Linked DNA regions of Brasilonema sennae CENA114. The protein of the gene in region 1 interacts with the protein of each later gene in a pairwise test. Links are inferred from orthologs where the notes say so. Each region holds a gene or a part of one and is shown on either strand. Other genes may lie near its edges.

The links.
Region 2: the proteins of ftsZ (region 1) and DP114_RS08260 interact in binary tests that used the Escherichia coli proteins (3 or more experiments, as listed by UniProt). The link is inferred for Brasilonema sennae CENA114 from one-to-one orthologs.
Region 3: the proteins of ftsZ (region 1) and rlmN interact in binary tests that used the Escherichia coli proteins (3 or more experiments, as listed by UniProt). The link is inferred for Brasilonema sennae CENA114 from one-to-one orthologs.

What each region holds. Positions count from the first base shown.
Region 1 is NZ_CP030118.1:7,256,860-7,261,896, reverse strand. The notes cover bases 605-3,571. They hold ftsZ (cell division protein FtsZ), read left to right. Parts: upstream 605-1,405; coding sequence 1,406-2,737; downstream 2,738-3,571. Other genes in these bases: gshB (glutathione synthase), read right to left, coding at 3,179-3,571; DP114_RS30220 (hypothetical protein), read left to right, coding at 3,001-3,174. Also shown: more of gshB, read right to left, coding at 3,572-4,144; grxC (glutaredoxin 3), read right to left, coding at 4,345-4,617; DP114_RS30205 (Coenzyme F420 hydrogenase/dehydrogenase, beta subunit C-terminal domain), read left to right, coding at 4,830-5,037. UniProt on the Escherichia coli protein: Essential cell division protein that forms a contractile ring structure (Z ring) at the future cell division site. The regulation of the ring assembly controls the timing and the location of cell division.
Region 2 is NZ_CP030118.1:1,966,594-1,971,660, forward strand. What follows is about bases 963-3,959. They hold DP114_RS08260 (rod shape-determining protein), read left to right. Parts: upstream 963-1,955; coding sequence 1,956-2,963; downstream 2,964-3,959. Other genes in these bases: DP114_RS08255 (single-stranded DNA-binding protein), read right to left, coding at 1,232-1,594; mreC (rod shape-determining protein MreC), read left to right, coding at 3,047-3,856; mreD (rod shape-determining protein MreD), read left to right, coding at 3,861-3,959. In the rest of the region: DP114_RS08250 (SIMPL domain-containing protein), read left to right, coding at 186-935; more of mreD, read left to right, coding at 3,960-4,478; bifunctional diaminohydroxyphosphoribosylaminopyrimidine deaminase/5-amino-6-(5-phosphoribosylamino)uracil reductase RibD, read left to right, coding at 4,709-5,067. UniProt on the Escherichia coli protein: Forms membrane-associated dynamic filaments that are essential for cell shape determination. Acts by regulating cell wall synthesis and cell elongation, and thus cell shape.
Region 3 is NZ_CP030118.1:1,254,321-1,259,386, forward strand. What follows is about bases 874-3,869. They hold rlmN (dual-specificity RNA methyltransferase RlmN), read left to right. Parts: upstream 874-1,823; coding sequence 1,824-2,915; downstream 2,916-3,869. Other genes in these bases: cobM (precorrin-4 C(11)-methyltransferase), read left to right, coding at 874-971; DP114_RS05300 (phenylpyruvate tautomerase MIF-related protein), read left to right, coding at 1,023-1,376; DP114_RS05305 (MGMT family protein), read left to right, coding at 1,420-1,749; DP114_RS34725 (replication restart DNA helicase PriA), read right to left, coding at 2,966-3,145. Outside these bases: more of cobM, read left to right, coding at 186-873; excinuclease ABC subunit UvrC, read right to left, coding at 3,954-5,066.

The DNA.
Region 1 (5,037 bases):
AAGCTGAAAAACGCTTATTGGCTACCTAGTGTTCAACAGAACGCATCAGGTGACCGGGTTGAGTTCATGAGCTTTTTATTTTCTGCTAACCCAAAAAAGGAAAGCAATATCGTCTTCGAGGAAAAGTGTGGTGAGTCCAGTGCGCATGAGGAGGGTTTCCAACGCCAGAACAAGCGTGTTCAAAGTAGCGTCTCTGTCAGGAGAGGGAGAGCCTCATCAAGTACTGGCTCCTCTGTAGGCGACGGGCGTTCCCGATAGCCCTCCGGGAACGCCCGTCGCCTGACGCCACATTCTACCCTGCGGGAAGGCGTTCCGCCTACAACGGGGGGAACCCCCGCACAGAAGTGGCACATGAGGGAGACCCTACCAAGAGCGCGCTTACTCACCGTAAGGCGTGGCGTTAGCCATAGGGTTTACAACAGTTCCCTGTAAGGATGGACAGTTTGTTCTTTGAGCAGGTTTTGAAAACAGTTGTATTCAGACATCCAAACAGTGAATTTCCGTAAGTAAAACCTCTATAGCAACAAAAGTGAAGCATACTGACACAGACGTGTAAGGACTGCTTCCCTTCGATTCCTCTAAAGATCCTTAGACTTTCGTGCTAGTCAAAAGCGCAACTCTTCCAAAGCAAAGGTAAAATTTCTTTATTGCAAAGTTTTCCTTATATATAAGGTGAAGCTGATAGCAAAAAACCAGGGTGTTCCATTTAATAAGTCATTTCTCGGTTATGTCCAGTTCAGCAATAGATAATGAGAATAGAAATCTTGTGTCTTAAATGGTAAATCCGATTGTTCAAACCTTAATGACAGATGAGACTCACCACGGTCTGCCTTTACAAGTTACGCAGTTAGTTCTGGATTTTGTGTACAGAATTTCCTTTTTATCAATCTTGTGTATACGTAATCACTTAAACTTACTCCGAAAAGACAATTTTGAAGGCGGTAATAGTTGGTTATACCAACGGTTGAGAAACGTGTATTTTTTAAATTTATACCATAAAAAATCTGTGTGCGGATCGGAGAGCGAAAAAAAAACCTCTAGCTCTAGTCGTAAAATAAACGTCCAATGTCAGCCACAATCTCGAACACGGAGATATGATTGGGGATACCAGGGGTATACTGAGCCAAATTGGCTAAATAGTAGTGAAGATATTAATGTCTGGTGGAAGTTATACAGGTCAATTTTCGGTAAATATAGGTATACTTCACTAGAATTAGCTATGCGACTGGATGCTTTAATGCCTAAGCCGATAGCAAACTTTCTACCTCCAATCTTACCAAGGCTGGAAGTTGAAAGAAACATAAACAAAAATGCCATAGATTATGGCGACCTCGCGTCAAACTATAGTTGACTCTCAGGTGAATAACACCATAAAAAGTCGTTTATCTACATGCTCGCAACTCCGATGACACTTGATAATAACCAAGGGCTTACCTATAAAAACTCCCAGTCTCCCGGACAGCAGGGGTTATCGCTGGCAATCAACTCGACCAATCCCTTTAATAATACTGGGGTAAACTATGGGCAAAACCATGACACCAAGAAGATTGCTAGTGAAGAAACACGAATGGGTGATATTGTTCCTGGTCGAGTCGCCAATATTAAAGTAATTGGTGTGGGTGGTGGCGGTAGTAATGCTGTTAACCGCATGATTGCGTCTGATGTAATTGGCGTAGAGTTTTGGTCAATTAACACTGATGCACAGGCTCTGACTTTAGCATCTGCTCCCGCTCGCTTGCAAATTGGACAGAAACTTACGCGGGGTTTAGGAGCCGGTGGTAACCCTGCTATTGGTCAAAAAGCTGCTGAAGAATCACGCGACGAAATCGCCAAGGCTTTAGAGGGTGCTGACTTAGTCTTTATCACTGCTGGTATGGGAGGAGGTACTGGTACTGGTGCAGCTCCGATTGTTGCTGAAGTGGCAAAAGAAATGGGCGCTCTCACTGTCGGCGTGGTGACGCGTCCATTTATCTTTGAAGGGCGTCGCCGCACCAGTCAAGCAGAGCAAGGTGTTGAAGGTCTAAAAAGTAGAGTGGATACACTCATCATTATCCCCAACAATAAGCTTTTGGAAGTCATCCCAGAGCAGACACCTATGCAGGAAGCTTTTCGCTATGCAGATGACGTGCTACGTCAAGGGGTACAAGGTATTTCAGATATCATCACAATCCCTGGTTTGATTAACGTTGACTTTGCCGATGTACGCGCTGTTATGGCGGATGCGGGATCAGCATTGATGGGGATTGGCATTGGCTCAGGAAAATCAAGAGCTAGAGAAGCAGCAATTGCTGCCATTTCTTCGCCGTTACTAGAGTCTTCAATTGAAGGAGCTAGAGGTGTTGTTTTTAACATTACTGGTGGTAGTGACCTGACTTTGCATGAAGTAAACGCCGCAGCAGAAACAATTTATGAAGTTGTTGATCCCAACGCCAATATTATTTTTGGAGCAGTGATTGATGATCGGCTCCAGGGTGAGGTCAGACTTACCGTAATTGCCACAGGATTTACAGGTGAAGTACAAGCTGCACAACAACAAAACGCCAATCAAGGACGGGTTGTCTCGCCAGCAGCAACAAGGCGACCAATGCCACAGCCACAGTCACAGCCACAATCACAGCCACAGTCACAGCCACAGCCACCAGCAGCTAATCCTCCAACGCCGATCACCGAACCCAAAGAAAAACCAGGACTAGACATACCGGATTTTCTCCGTAACCGACGCACACCCCGTAATTAAGAAATTATGAACTTATCGATGGGATCAGGGTGAAAAATTTTATATGGCTGATCATTCATTAAGTCTTAGTTGGAGGGTTTTGCAATCTGCTGAAAAAGTCTCAACTTTGGACGAAAAGTCATCCCCAACTTTATGGAGGAGATAGAGGAACCTGGGCGCGTGCACACAGCACCGCCCTAGTGGGAACGGGCAAGCCTTACGGGTATCGGGTATCTCCTGGGCGCACTAACGCACGCACCCAGGCGAATCAACACGCAAAGCGTATGCCTGCGGCACGCTTTGCGCTTATGGAAACAAGAGCGTTGTTACCAGTGGCGTGGACTGGTGTTTATTGCTGTAGTGGTTCATCAATTGAGAATGCACTTGAGCAATTTTGTCGAGCTTTGACTTATTGTCGAGCTTTGACTTATTTGAACGGTTTATGGCAATGGTTATGATTGATCATTTTTTTGCCCGCTCAACCCATTGAATTACCTGATGACCAATACGAGTGCCGTCAAACCGATCTATCTCACGCACTCCGGTAGGACTTGTGACGTTGACTTCGGTCAGGTAACCACCGATCACGTCAATGCCGACAAAAATTAAGCCATCTTTGCGTAAGGTTTCAGCGAGTTGGGTGCAAATTTCATACTCTCTTGGAGTGATATCAGTTTGGGCAACCGTACCACCTGTTGCCATATTATTACGAAAGTCGCTGCCAGATGAAAGGCGATTGAGGGCACCGATTGGCTCGCCATTGAGCAGGATAATCCGCTTGTCTCCGTCTTTTGCCTCCGGTAAGTAGGTTTGTACCATAACTGGAACTTGACCTTGGAGAGTACTGAGTTCAATTATAGAATTGAAGTTGCGATCGCCTCCTTCTAAAATTAAAATCCCTTCTCCGGCTTTATTCCCCAGTGGTTTGAGTACCGCTCTTCCTTGAGCCTCTACAAATTGCCTAATCAACTGCTTCTGTGGAGTAACAATAGTTTCTGGAATCGCTTTGGTAAACTGAAGGGCATACATTTTTTCATTTGCCGCCCGAATTCCTGAAGGACTGTTGATAACCAAAGTTTTGTTTTGGTCTATGTAGTCCAGAATGTACGTAGCATAAAGATAAGCAACTGTGACAGGTGGATCTGTCCGCATAAAGACGGCATCCAATGTTTCTAGGCAAACAAGGGTACGGCTACTCAACTTGTACCAAGGATTAGCTGCTTGATAACGTCCTTCTACCAACTGCACGGGTATAAGTTCCACTCTTTCTAAGAGCGCCCAAGCTTTGCCTTCCACCACACTGAGTTGATTGACTTGAGTTACCCAAATTTCATGTCCTAGAATTTGCGCTGCTTCCATCAGAGCAACACTTGTGTCGTGACACGGATCAAGTTGATGGATAGGATCAATGATAAAAGCCAGTTTCACACTTTCTGCCTCAATTGCCAAAAATTCTTCTAAGGTTGTTCCATTTAGATTATGCCCTTAAGAGTTATAACTGACCAAACAAAGAACTCAGGAATCACCAACTCAGTAGTTATGGGGCATGAATAGCAAAAAGGATACAAGCCTAACTGTGTTCTGCGTTCTTCTTAATTTTCCTTAACTGTAATGACTTTTATGTCAACTTATACAGTTTTGCTCGACGCTAGTAGCTCATCCAGCTTGCCTTGATCTTCTAAGGCATAAATATCATCACAACCGCCAACGTGATGGTCGTTGATAAAAATTTGTGGTAAAGAGCGCCTGCCATTTGCTCTTTTAGCCATAAGATTGCGTGCAGCTTCATCTCCATCAATGCTGTATTCTGTGTAATTTACCCCCTTGTTTGCCAGCAAATTTTTGGCTTGAATACAATATGGGCAAGTTCTCCAAGTATAAATTTCTACTTTTGCAGTCATAAGTTCCTCAAGTTTTATTAATGTTTTTTAATTTTAAGACAATAATCTTTTTGTGGCTGTATATGCTTTCACTTGTGTTTGCTCTGCCAATTAGGTGCACTCGTTGTCTTTTTTAGGCAAATTCAAATTCTGAATGTAGTAATACTTCTAAAAGTTTGTGTAAAGTAAAGCTTTAGAATATCTTATTTTTTAGTTAATAAACTGCTCTTAAGATGACATCCCTGTCTCCTCACAAAAAAGCCAAAGCCCTCAAACCCAGTAGCCGTCGCCCTGCTAAAGAACTCTGTAGCGAGTGCGGTTTGTGCGACACATACTATATTCACTATGTCAAACAAGCTTGTGCTTTTATTAATCAGCAAATAGATAAACTCGAAGAACAGACGCACACTCGCGCTCGAAATTTTGACAATTCTGACGAGT
Region 2 (5,067 bases), 5.3 Mb from region 1 along the record:
TAAAAATACCTCCTATTTAGACACACTACCGCTTGTGTGTTCTCCAAATGGATAGGGAGTGTTAGTTGTGTGTTGTTTCTTGTTAGCAATGAGTGGTTAGTTTTTGGTTCAGCCTAACCACTCAGGATTTTTCACAACTTACTAGATCTTCATAGATGAATAATTTTTAGAGGAGTGAACGTTTTGTGAATACAAATGCTATATTTGGTTCTCAGTTAAATGCTGGGAACCGGTGGAAATTTCTATTTTTAGCGTTGCTTGTATATATAAGTAGTACCCAACCTGTTTTGGCGCAGCAGAAAGAGACGATGTTGCGTACTTTGAGTGTTAATGGTCGTGGAATGGAGACCATTCCTACAACTTTGTCTCAAGTCAGTTTGGGAGTAGAGGTTCAGGGAAAAACAGCACAGCAGGTACAACAAGAAGCTGCTCGCAGGTCATCTGCAGTGGTTGCTTTAGTAAAAAGCCGTAATGTGCAAAAATTACAGACCACGGGGATTAGTCTCAACCCAGTATACAGTTACGACAATAAAGTGCAGCGGATTACAGGCTATGCTGCTTCTAATGTTGTCAGTTTTCGGATTCCCACTGAACGCGCGGGTACTCTGTTAGATGAAGCGGTCAAAGCTGGTGCGACTCAAATTAACGGCATAAGTTTTGTTGCTAGCGATGAGGCGATAACCCTTGCTCAACAACAAGCATTAAAAAAAGCCACTCAAGATGCTCAACAGCAAGCTCAAGCAGTTTTGAGTACTTTGGGTTTCCAACCTAAAGAAGTTGTCAACATTCAAATAAATGGAGCCAGCACACCTCCACCACCAAGACCTGTATTACGTGCCGAGTATAGTAAGGCAGCAGCATTAGATGCTTCCACCCCTATAGTCGGTAGTGAGCAGCAGGTGGAAGCTACGGTGACATTACAAATTAGTTATTAGTCACCTGTTTTGACCGAGACAATTTTAGATTTTGGATTTTGGATTAAAGCTTCGGCTTCGCTCAGCTTTAACCCTTAGCGTTCGCCCTTGGCGTGTCCGAAGGACTCAGCCGAAGGGTTAAAATCTAAAATCAAAAAAAAGGTTTCAAGCCCCTGACTTGAGTCGTGGAGAAAAATAAATTTTCTTGGGATCTCAAGCCCCTGTCTTCGGTGATATGGGGTCAATCCTTCGGCTAAGCTCAGGGTTAATCTAAAATCTAAAATTCAAAATCCAAAATTGATTGACTTTTTACTAAATTAGAAATTATCAGGACTCATATCTACATCCGCATCTTCGACATCCCGTTTAGAACCTAGCAGTTGCAGCTGATCCACGATGATAACGGGTGTGGAGCGATTTGCTCCTGTGGCGCGATCGCTCCAACTATCAAATTTTAAGGAACCCTTAACAGCAATTTGTTTGCCTTTACGCACGTAATCACCTGCTACCTGCGCTGTTTTTCCCCATAATTCCAGATTAAACCAATCAGTATGTTCGCTGTCTCTTGTACGCCGATTGACTGCTAGTGTCAATTTACACTTGACACTACCTGACTCGAAATACTTCATATCCGGGTCAGTTCCTACACGACCAATGAGGGTAACGATATTTATGCTCATGTGCAATTTTCAGTACAAATGTATTTGTATTGTGAATACCATAGTAGCCAATTGCTATATTGTCTAGCATTGCGTTCCATAAAAAATAATTACAGTTGCCAAACACATGATATTAATCACTCTGTGGAAACTCTAAAACAATACGGATACACTTATGCCGCCTAGGAATATAGAACAATGGAAGCCTGAGACTGGTCAAAGATTACGAAAAATATATAAAAAGATAATCTAGTTTACTGGACTCAGGTTAAAAAACATAATACGATCCTGCACAATTCTCATTTGTGGCAGTACTGAAAAAATATCAAAATTAGGGGGCCAACGCGTGGGTCTTTTTAGTAAATTTTCCTTATCGCGGGATATGGGTATTGACCTTGGTACCGCAAACACCCTCGTTTATGTATCAGGTAAAGGCATTGTTCTGCAAGAACCTTCCGTAGTGGCGATTGACCTAAACGAAAAGGTTCCAATAGCAGTTGGAGAAGAAGCAAAAAAAATGCTCGGTCGCACACCTGCGAATGTAATTGCAGTGCGCCCCTTGCGTGATGGTGTCATCGCTGACTTCGATACAGCAGAAGTGATGCTAAAAAGCTTTATCCAAAGAGTCAACGAGGGCAAATCTCTAGTATTACCAAGAATTGTCATTGGTATTCCTAGTGGGGTAACAGGGGTAGAAAGAAGAGCTGTCATGGATGCGGCTTCTCAAGCTGGGGCAAGAGAAGTTTACTTGATTGATGAACCAGTGGCTGCAGCAATTGGGGCAGGACTACCTGTCACTGAAGCAACAGGCAATATGATTATTGATATTGGTGGCGGGACAACAGAAGTTGCCGTGTTGAGCCTGCAAGGGACAGTGCTTTCTGAATCAGTACGTATTGCTGGAGATGAACTGACCGAAGCCATCATGCAGTATCTGAAGAAAGTTCATAACCTAGTCATAGGGGAACGTACTGCTGAAGACATCAAAATTCGCATAGGATCAGCATATCCCACTCATGATGATGATGAGGCCATGATGGAAGTTCGAGGCTTGCACCTGCTTTCTGGTTTACCGCGAACTGTCACAATTAAAGGGCCAGAAGTACGTGAAAGTATGTCGGAACCTTTGTTGGTGATTATCGAAGCGGTGAAGCGGACTTTGGAACGCATCCCGCCAGAGTTGGCATCAGATATCATTGACCGAGGAATTATGCTAGCTGGTGGAGGTGCGCTGCTCAAAGGAGTAGATACCTTAATCAGCCATGAGACTGGAATAGTAACGCACATCGCTACTGACCCATTAAGCTGTGTTGTTATGGGCACAGGTCGTGTGTTAGAAAATTTCAAGCAGATGGAAAGAATTTTCAGCGGGCGTTCTCGCAATATGTAACACAAGCGCTATTAGATATTGGGTTCGATAGCGTTGCGGGAATCCAATATCTTAATTTATATTACAGCTAAAAAAGGTTTCTTATGTTTACGGCACGTCGGTGGTGGGAGCGCAGAGGATTACAAATAGGGTTGCTAGGTATAGTTGTTGGTGGTGCTTGGGTGCTTCGACAAACTCAAGGTGCTCTAATGTTTGAGATATATGAAGGGATAACCCGTCCAATTCAGATGTTGCAGACACCACCTGCTCAAGAAGAACGTTTCAAAGGTGGTCAGCTTTTGGAACTGCAAACCCAGATCACAGAACTGAAAAACCAAAATAAAAAGTTAAAACAGTTATTAAGCTACGTAGAAAAAGAACCTCCATCATCCCGCCCCATTGTCGCGCGAGTAATGACGCGTGGTGCTGACAACTGGTGGCAACAAGTGACTCTCAATCGTGGAAGCCTTGCAGGTATTCAGGAAGGTTATATCGTTAAGGCTGATGGTGGATTGGCGGGTCTGATAGAAAGCGTAACTCCCAATACTAGCCGTGTGCTGTTAATTAGTGATCTCAAGAGTCAAGTTGGTGTAACAGTCAGCCGCACAGGGGCAAAGGGTGTTTTGCGAGGAGATTCCTCTGCTGATGGAGTCCTGGAATTTTATGAAAAAGTCCCAAATGTAAAACCTGGAGACGTAGTTACTACATCTACCTATAGTCAGAAGTTTCCTTCCGGATTGGCTATCGGACGAGTGAAGTCTTTAGATTTAAAGAAACTTCCCGCATCAGTGGGGAAAGTGGAACTTTTCCCGTCGATACGCTCTTTGGATTGGGTGGCGGTATATCCTAAACCACAAACTCAGAAACCAGAAAATGTCGGTTCTGTCAATCAAAAGTCAGAAAAATCTAAATGAAACAATGAGGACTCCTCAATTACAAAGCACTAGCAAAAAGAAGCCAAAACCGCCAAGACGAAAACCCAAAATTCAAATCGTCGCGCTTTCTCGTTGGCACCCGCGCTTACGTCAGTTCACTGATTGGGCGATCATAACTGGATCAGTCATGTTATGCTTACTGATGCTGTTAATCCGAATTCCTGGTATGGAATTATTGGGAATAGGACCAAACTGGCCTGTGATTTGGGTAGTAGCTTGGAGTGTCAAGCGCTCAGCTTTTAGTGGCGCATTCGCAGGTGTTGTTTTGGGTTTACTACAAGATGCTATGACATCACCTGATCCAACTCATGCTTTGAGTTTGGCGGTGGTTGGAAGTCTAACTGGTCTGTTGCAGAAGCAGCGTTTTATACAAGAAGATTTTATTTCTATTGCCTTAATTGTCTTTGGTATGGCACTATGGTCAGAGACAATTTTTGCATCGCAGTTGATTTTAATGGGCGATCGCAATCCGGCAGATGTCTGGGCATATTTTCAAAAAGTCGCTCTTGCCTCTGCCATTCTCAGTAGCCTCTGGGCACCAGTACTTTATTTTCCCCTAAATCGCTGGTGGCAGCAACTAAAATTAGCACAACAGTCATAAATCAGTGAAGAAGAATTCACCAATTCAGAAATCTTCTAACAAAGTACCAAGTGCGGAGTGTGGATAATCTGGGTTTAAACCCACAAAGGAGTGAGGAGTGAGGAGTCAGATTAATTGACTCTTCACTCCTAAATTTTTCTGGAATATACGCATCCTTATAACAAAATAATTCAAGCTAGAGTAAATTCATCTTTTGTAACTACAAGATTATTACTCTCTTGCTAAGAATTATGGATAATTTACCAATGATCGCTCAACCAGATGCTTTGATTGCAGGGTCAGGATTTCACGATGATTCACATCCAAAACAAACACTGGGAAGTGACTTTGACCACGCTATGATGCGGCGGTGTATAGAACTCGCCCGTCGCGCTTTAGGACGCACTTCCCCAAACCCAATGGTTGGGGCGGTGATTGTCAAAGATGGCGAGATTGTTGGCGAAGGGTTTCATCCGCGTGCTGGTGAGCCGCACGCAGAAGTTTTTGCCCTGAAAGCAGCAGGTGAAAATGCTGGTGGAGCAACGATTTACGTGAGCTTGGAGCCTTGCAATCACTATGGACGTACTCCCCCTTGTTCAGAAGGATTGGT
Region 3 (5,066 bases), 6.0 Mb from region 1 along the record:
TCTGTTCACTGTTCACTGAATAAAAAATGCCCCAGAGAATTCTCTAGGGCTTAACCAGGGTGCATCTACCAATACACTCTACTAGAAGGAGGGGTTCTATCCGGAAAGATACTGAGGAAATGCCAAAAATTTTTTTGGATGAGTTGCTGTATGTTGCGATATGCACGAATCTACTAACGAAGTGAATGACAAAAAGTAATTATATATCTCTAGAATCTGGTGTGTACATCGTCGGTGCAGGTCCTGGAGACCCAGAGTTATTGACTCTTAAGGCGCAAAAACTCCTAAAACTTGCCGATGTTGTTTTATTTGCTGATTCTTTAGTACCTCAAGAGATTTTAGAGCTTTGCCGCGAGGATGCAGAAATTATTCCCTCTGTGAACAAGACTTTGGAAGAAATTTTGCCAATTATGATCGAACGAGTGCGATCGCACAAATCTGTCGTCCGTCTCCATTCTGGCGATCCGAGTCTCTACAGCGCCATCCACGAACAAATGTATCTTTTGGCAGAAGCGGAAATTCCTTTTGAAGTGATACCAGGTATTAGTGCTTTTCAAGCAGCAGCTGCGAAACTCAAAGTAGAACTCACTGTTCCCGGTTTAGTCCAAACAATCATCCTCACGCGCATCAGCGGACGTACAAAAGTTCCCGAAACAGAAGAATTAACCACTCTCGCAGCCCATCAAGCTAGTTTATGTTTATATCTGAGTGCACGTCACGTTGAAGCAGCTCAAGCTAAACTACTCCAACACTACTCACCTGAAACACAAGTAGCTATTTGCTATCGCTTAGGATGGTCTGATGAAAAAATAGTGGTTGTTCCTCTCCATAAAATGGCAGAGTGTACTCACACAGAAAAGCTAATTCGCACCACACTTTACGTAATCAGCCCTGCACTTTCCCAAGCATCAGCACGCTCTCGTTTATATCATCCCGAACATAGTCACTTGTTTCGCTCATATCACAGTTGAAGACTCTGCTATTCGGTAAACTGAACAATGGGAAACTAACAAGAAAATGCCATGCCTTTAATTAAAGTCCAAACTTCTGTATCTGCTCCTCTTGGAGAAGAAGTTGAAGCATTGCTCAAAAGCCTATCAGCTAAGTTAGCTAAGCATACCGGAAAACCAGAAAGCTACATTATGACAGCTTTTGAAGCAGCAGTTCCCATGACATTTGCTGGCACGACTGAGCCAGTATGCTACATCGAGGTTAAAAGTGTCGGTACAATGAAGCCAGACCAAACCGAAGTGATGAGCCAAGACTTTTGCCAGGAGATTAACAAGGCGCTAAAAGTGCCTCAAAATCGTATATATATAGAGTTCGCTGACGCCAAGGGTGCGATGTGGGGCTGGAATGGCACAACTTTTGGTTAGTTTTTTTGTACAAATGCCTTAGAGTTGTATTGAATCAGTGCCAGTGTCTACTTACAATGTCATCTATCAAATAGTGCGTCAGATTCCCAAGGGAAGAGTCGCAACCTATGGACAGGTGGCGGATTTAGCAAATCTATATGGTAAAGCGCGTCTGGTAGGTTATGCTCTCTACCGTCTAGATATAAGCTTATCCGATGTCCCGTGGCATCGAGTTATTAATGCTAAAGGCGAGATATCTCAATCTCCTTCGCGATATGGAGGAGATAATTTGCAGCGATCGCTCCTGGAGCAAGAAGGGATAAAATTTAACACAGAAGGAAAAATGAACTTGCGAGAGTATCTGTGGCAACCCTCCTTAAATGTAGATGACTGACCAGAAGTGATAAACTCAAACAACAAGAGTAGCAATCGCCTACCATAGAGATTCAAAGCCAATTCCTAACTACCATGTCTGTTAAATCTGTCCCTGTACTCCCCTCCCCGAAAACTAGTGTTGTTCAACAACCAAACCTCTCTATTCCACCGCTTCTAGGAGCAAGTTTAGAGGAGTTAACGGGTTGGGTACAGCAACAGGGACAACCGGCTTATAGAGGAAAGCAACTGCACGAGTGGATTTATCAAAAGGGAGTGCGATCGCTCTCGGATATCTCTGTGTTTTCTAAACAATGGCGTGCTGAAGTTGCAGAAATTCCCATCGGGCGCTCAAATATACAGTACCGCTCTGTCGCTCCTGATGGTACCGTCAAATATCTTTTGCAACTCAGTGATGATCAAATTATTGAGTGTGTGGGTATTCCCGCAGAAAAGCGCTTAACAGTTTGCGTTTCAACTCAAGTGGGTTGTCCGATGGCGTGCGATTTTTGCGCTACTGGTAAACAAGGATATAAGCGCAATTTGGGACGTCATGAAATTGTTGATCAGGTGTTGACGGTTCAAGAAGATTTTCAACAACGAGTCAGCCATGTGGTATTTATGGGCATGGGTGAACCATTGTTAAATACAGATCATGTTATAGGATCTGTCAAATCTTTAAATCAAGATGTGGGTATTGGACAGCGTAACTTGACTGTCTCTACTGTTGGAATACGCGATCGCATTCGCCAGCTTGCTCAACACCAGTTACAAGTCACTCTTGCTGTCAGTCTCCATGCCCCCAACCAAGCACTCCGGGAACAACTCATTCCCAGCGCCCGTTCCTATCCTATAGAAGATTTGCTTGCTGAATGTCGGGAGTATGTCAAAATTACTGGACGCCGTGTCAGTTTTGAATACGTTCTTCTTGCTGGCGTGAACGATTTGCCAGAACACGCCTTGGAATTAGCACGACACCTGCGAGGATTCCAGAGTCATGTTAATTTAATTCCATACAATCCCATCACAGAAGCAGATTACAAACGCCCTAACGAAAATCGAATTCAAGCTTTTGTCAAAGTCCTCAAGCAGCAACAAATTGCGGTTAGTGTTCGCTACTCCCGTGGTTTAGAAGCTGATGCTGCTTGTGGACAATTGAGAACAAATGAGAACAAAAAAGAGTCCTGAATCGTGAGTCATTTCCTCTCACAAATCAGGACTCAGTATTGAGTATTTAACTAACGCGGTGCAAGAATACCCGGAGCGTAAGCTTCAATCACTTTGTTAGTACGTGTACAAGTGATCATTAAGTAGTCACACGTTGCACATTGTGTCCGAGTTAGTTGACTATCTAATAAATAATGTCTTTCACCTTCGCTACCACAATTTGGGCAGCGAACATTTTGTACTATCTGCATTTGAAAATCCTTAACTTTCGTGTTTTTTTGAAAAAAAGCAAATGAAACGTGTAAATCTTCTCGATTTACAAAATTCAACAAATCATAATTTATATCGCTTACATTAACATAAAATGAACTGTTCTTTTTTATTTGTCTTTATTTAATTATGTTCATCTTAAAGGTCTATGTTATCCAACTCTGGATATATAAATCATTTATCTTTTTTGATTCTAATTATAAATCTCGTGATCCCAACCATTAAGACGTTGAGACTTCGTTTTTTGTGATCAGGTCAAGTTTTTCTTTTTTACTATGAAATACAGAACTTTTTGGGAAGTTAAATTTACAGTAAACAGTTAAAAACTCCAAAATTATTCCAGAATATCAATCTTTACCCACTTTTTGTCACGCTCAAGCTCTCATACGGTCTTATATCGCAAGCAAACGCTGTGTAGAGTATCCACAATTTCCTTGGAGGCTAAACCTCAATAGTTAAAATCTAGAAGCGAAGGACTGTAATCTGTAAATAGGCATATCTAAAAAGCACTCATTAAAAACTCACTCTACCTTTAGGATTAGTAACACTATGTAACTTTTTAGCTTTTCTTTATTTTTGTTTACTATTGATAATGATATGAACTCGTGAGCAAAAAATTTTATAAAAAATTCCAGTTATGGAGATTAACCGGATTGCCTATGTTTGCTAACGTAGTTCTTAGTAATGGGTAATGGGTAATAGGTAATGGGTAATGAATAATGGGTTTTTTCCAATTATCCATTACCCAACACTTTTTTGTTAATAAAACAGTATTACATGATACGAATTTCAAGAAGGATGGAAATAATCGTAAATTTCTTGAGCCAAACGAGGACCAATACCCGGTACTTCGGCAATCTGTGCAGGTGTTGCTTGTCGAATATAATCAACAGAGCGAAAATGTCCTAAGAGCAACTTTTGTCGATGGTGTCCCAAACCAGAGATTTCATCTAAACGCGATCGCTTCAATTTATCACTGCGCTGTTGTCTATGAAAACTCACGGCGAATCGATGCGCTTCATCTCGTAAACGCCGCAAAAGTTGTACTCCGGGTTGTTCTGACTCAGTTTCCAGTGGTTCGGACTCTCCTGGTAAAAAGATTTCTTCTCGCCGTTTTGCCAAACTAATGACTCGCAAATCTTCCAATAAATTCATTTCTTGCAAGACTGCAACCACAGATGACAACTGACCTTTACCACCATCTATCATGATAAGGTCGGGCCAATCAGGATTTCCCATTCGCGCTAAGTGCGGCTCTTCGATATACTTGCGAAAGCGACGCTGGATAACTTCAGCAAGACTGGCAAAATCGTCTGAGTGTCCTGTTGTGACTGTAGGATTTTTGATTTTGTAATGGCGATAGTGCTGCTTGGCGGGTAAACCGTCAATAAACACGACTTGGGAAGCAACGGCGTTTGAACCTTGGATATGGGAAATGTCGTAACCTTCGATGCGGTGAGGTAACTCGGGTAAATCGAGGATGGTGGCTAAATCGTGCATCGCTTGTTGGTTGCGATCGCTTAATTTTTGCGTTCGTTGCAACTCATATTGAGCATTTCGCTCCACCATATCAATCAATTCTGCCTTGACTTGTCGCTGTGGATTAAAAATCGTGACTTTTCTTCCCTTACGCGCAGTCAGCACATCCGCTAATATCTCCCCATCAGGTAATTCGTGTTGTACCAAAATCTCTGTGGGAATTTCTACAGAGTCAGCAGTTTGATAATGCTCCTCCAACACTCTTTGTAAGATAGCACCTGGTTCCGCGTGAGCATCCGCGACAAATGCTAAACGTCCTACCAATTGCCCAGCACGAATCTGGAATAATTGAATGCAGGCGAGTTGTTCGTCACTAAAGAGCGCAATCGCATCACGGGAAACTGTATCATCTGGTAGAGACAC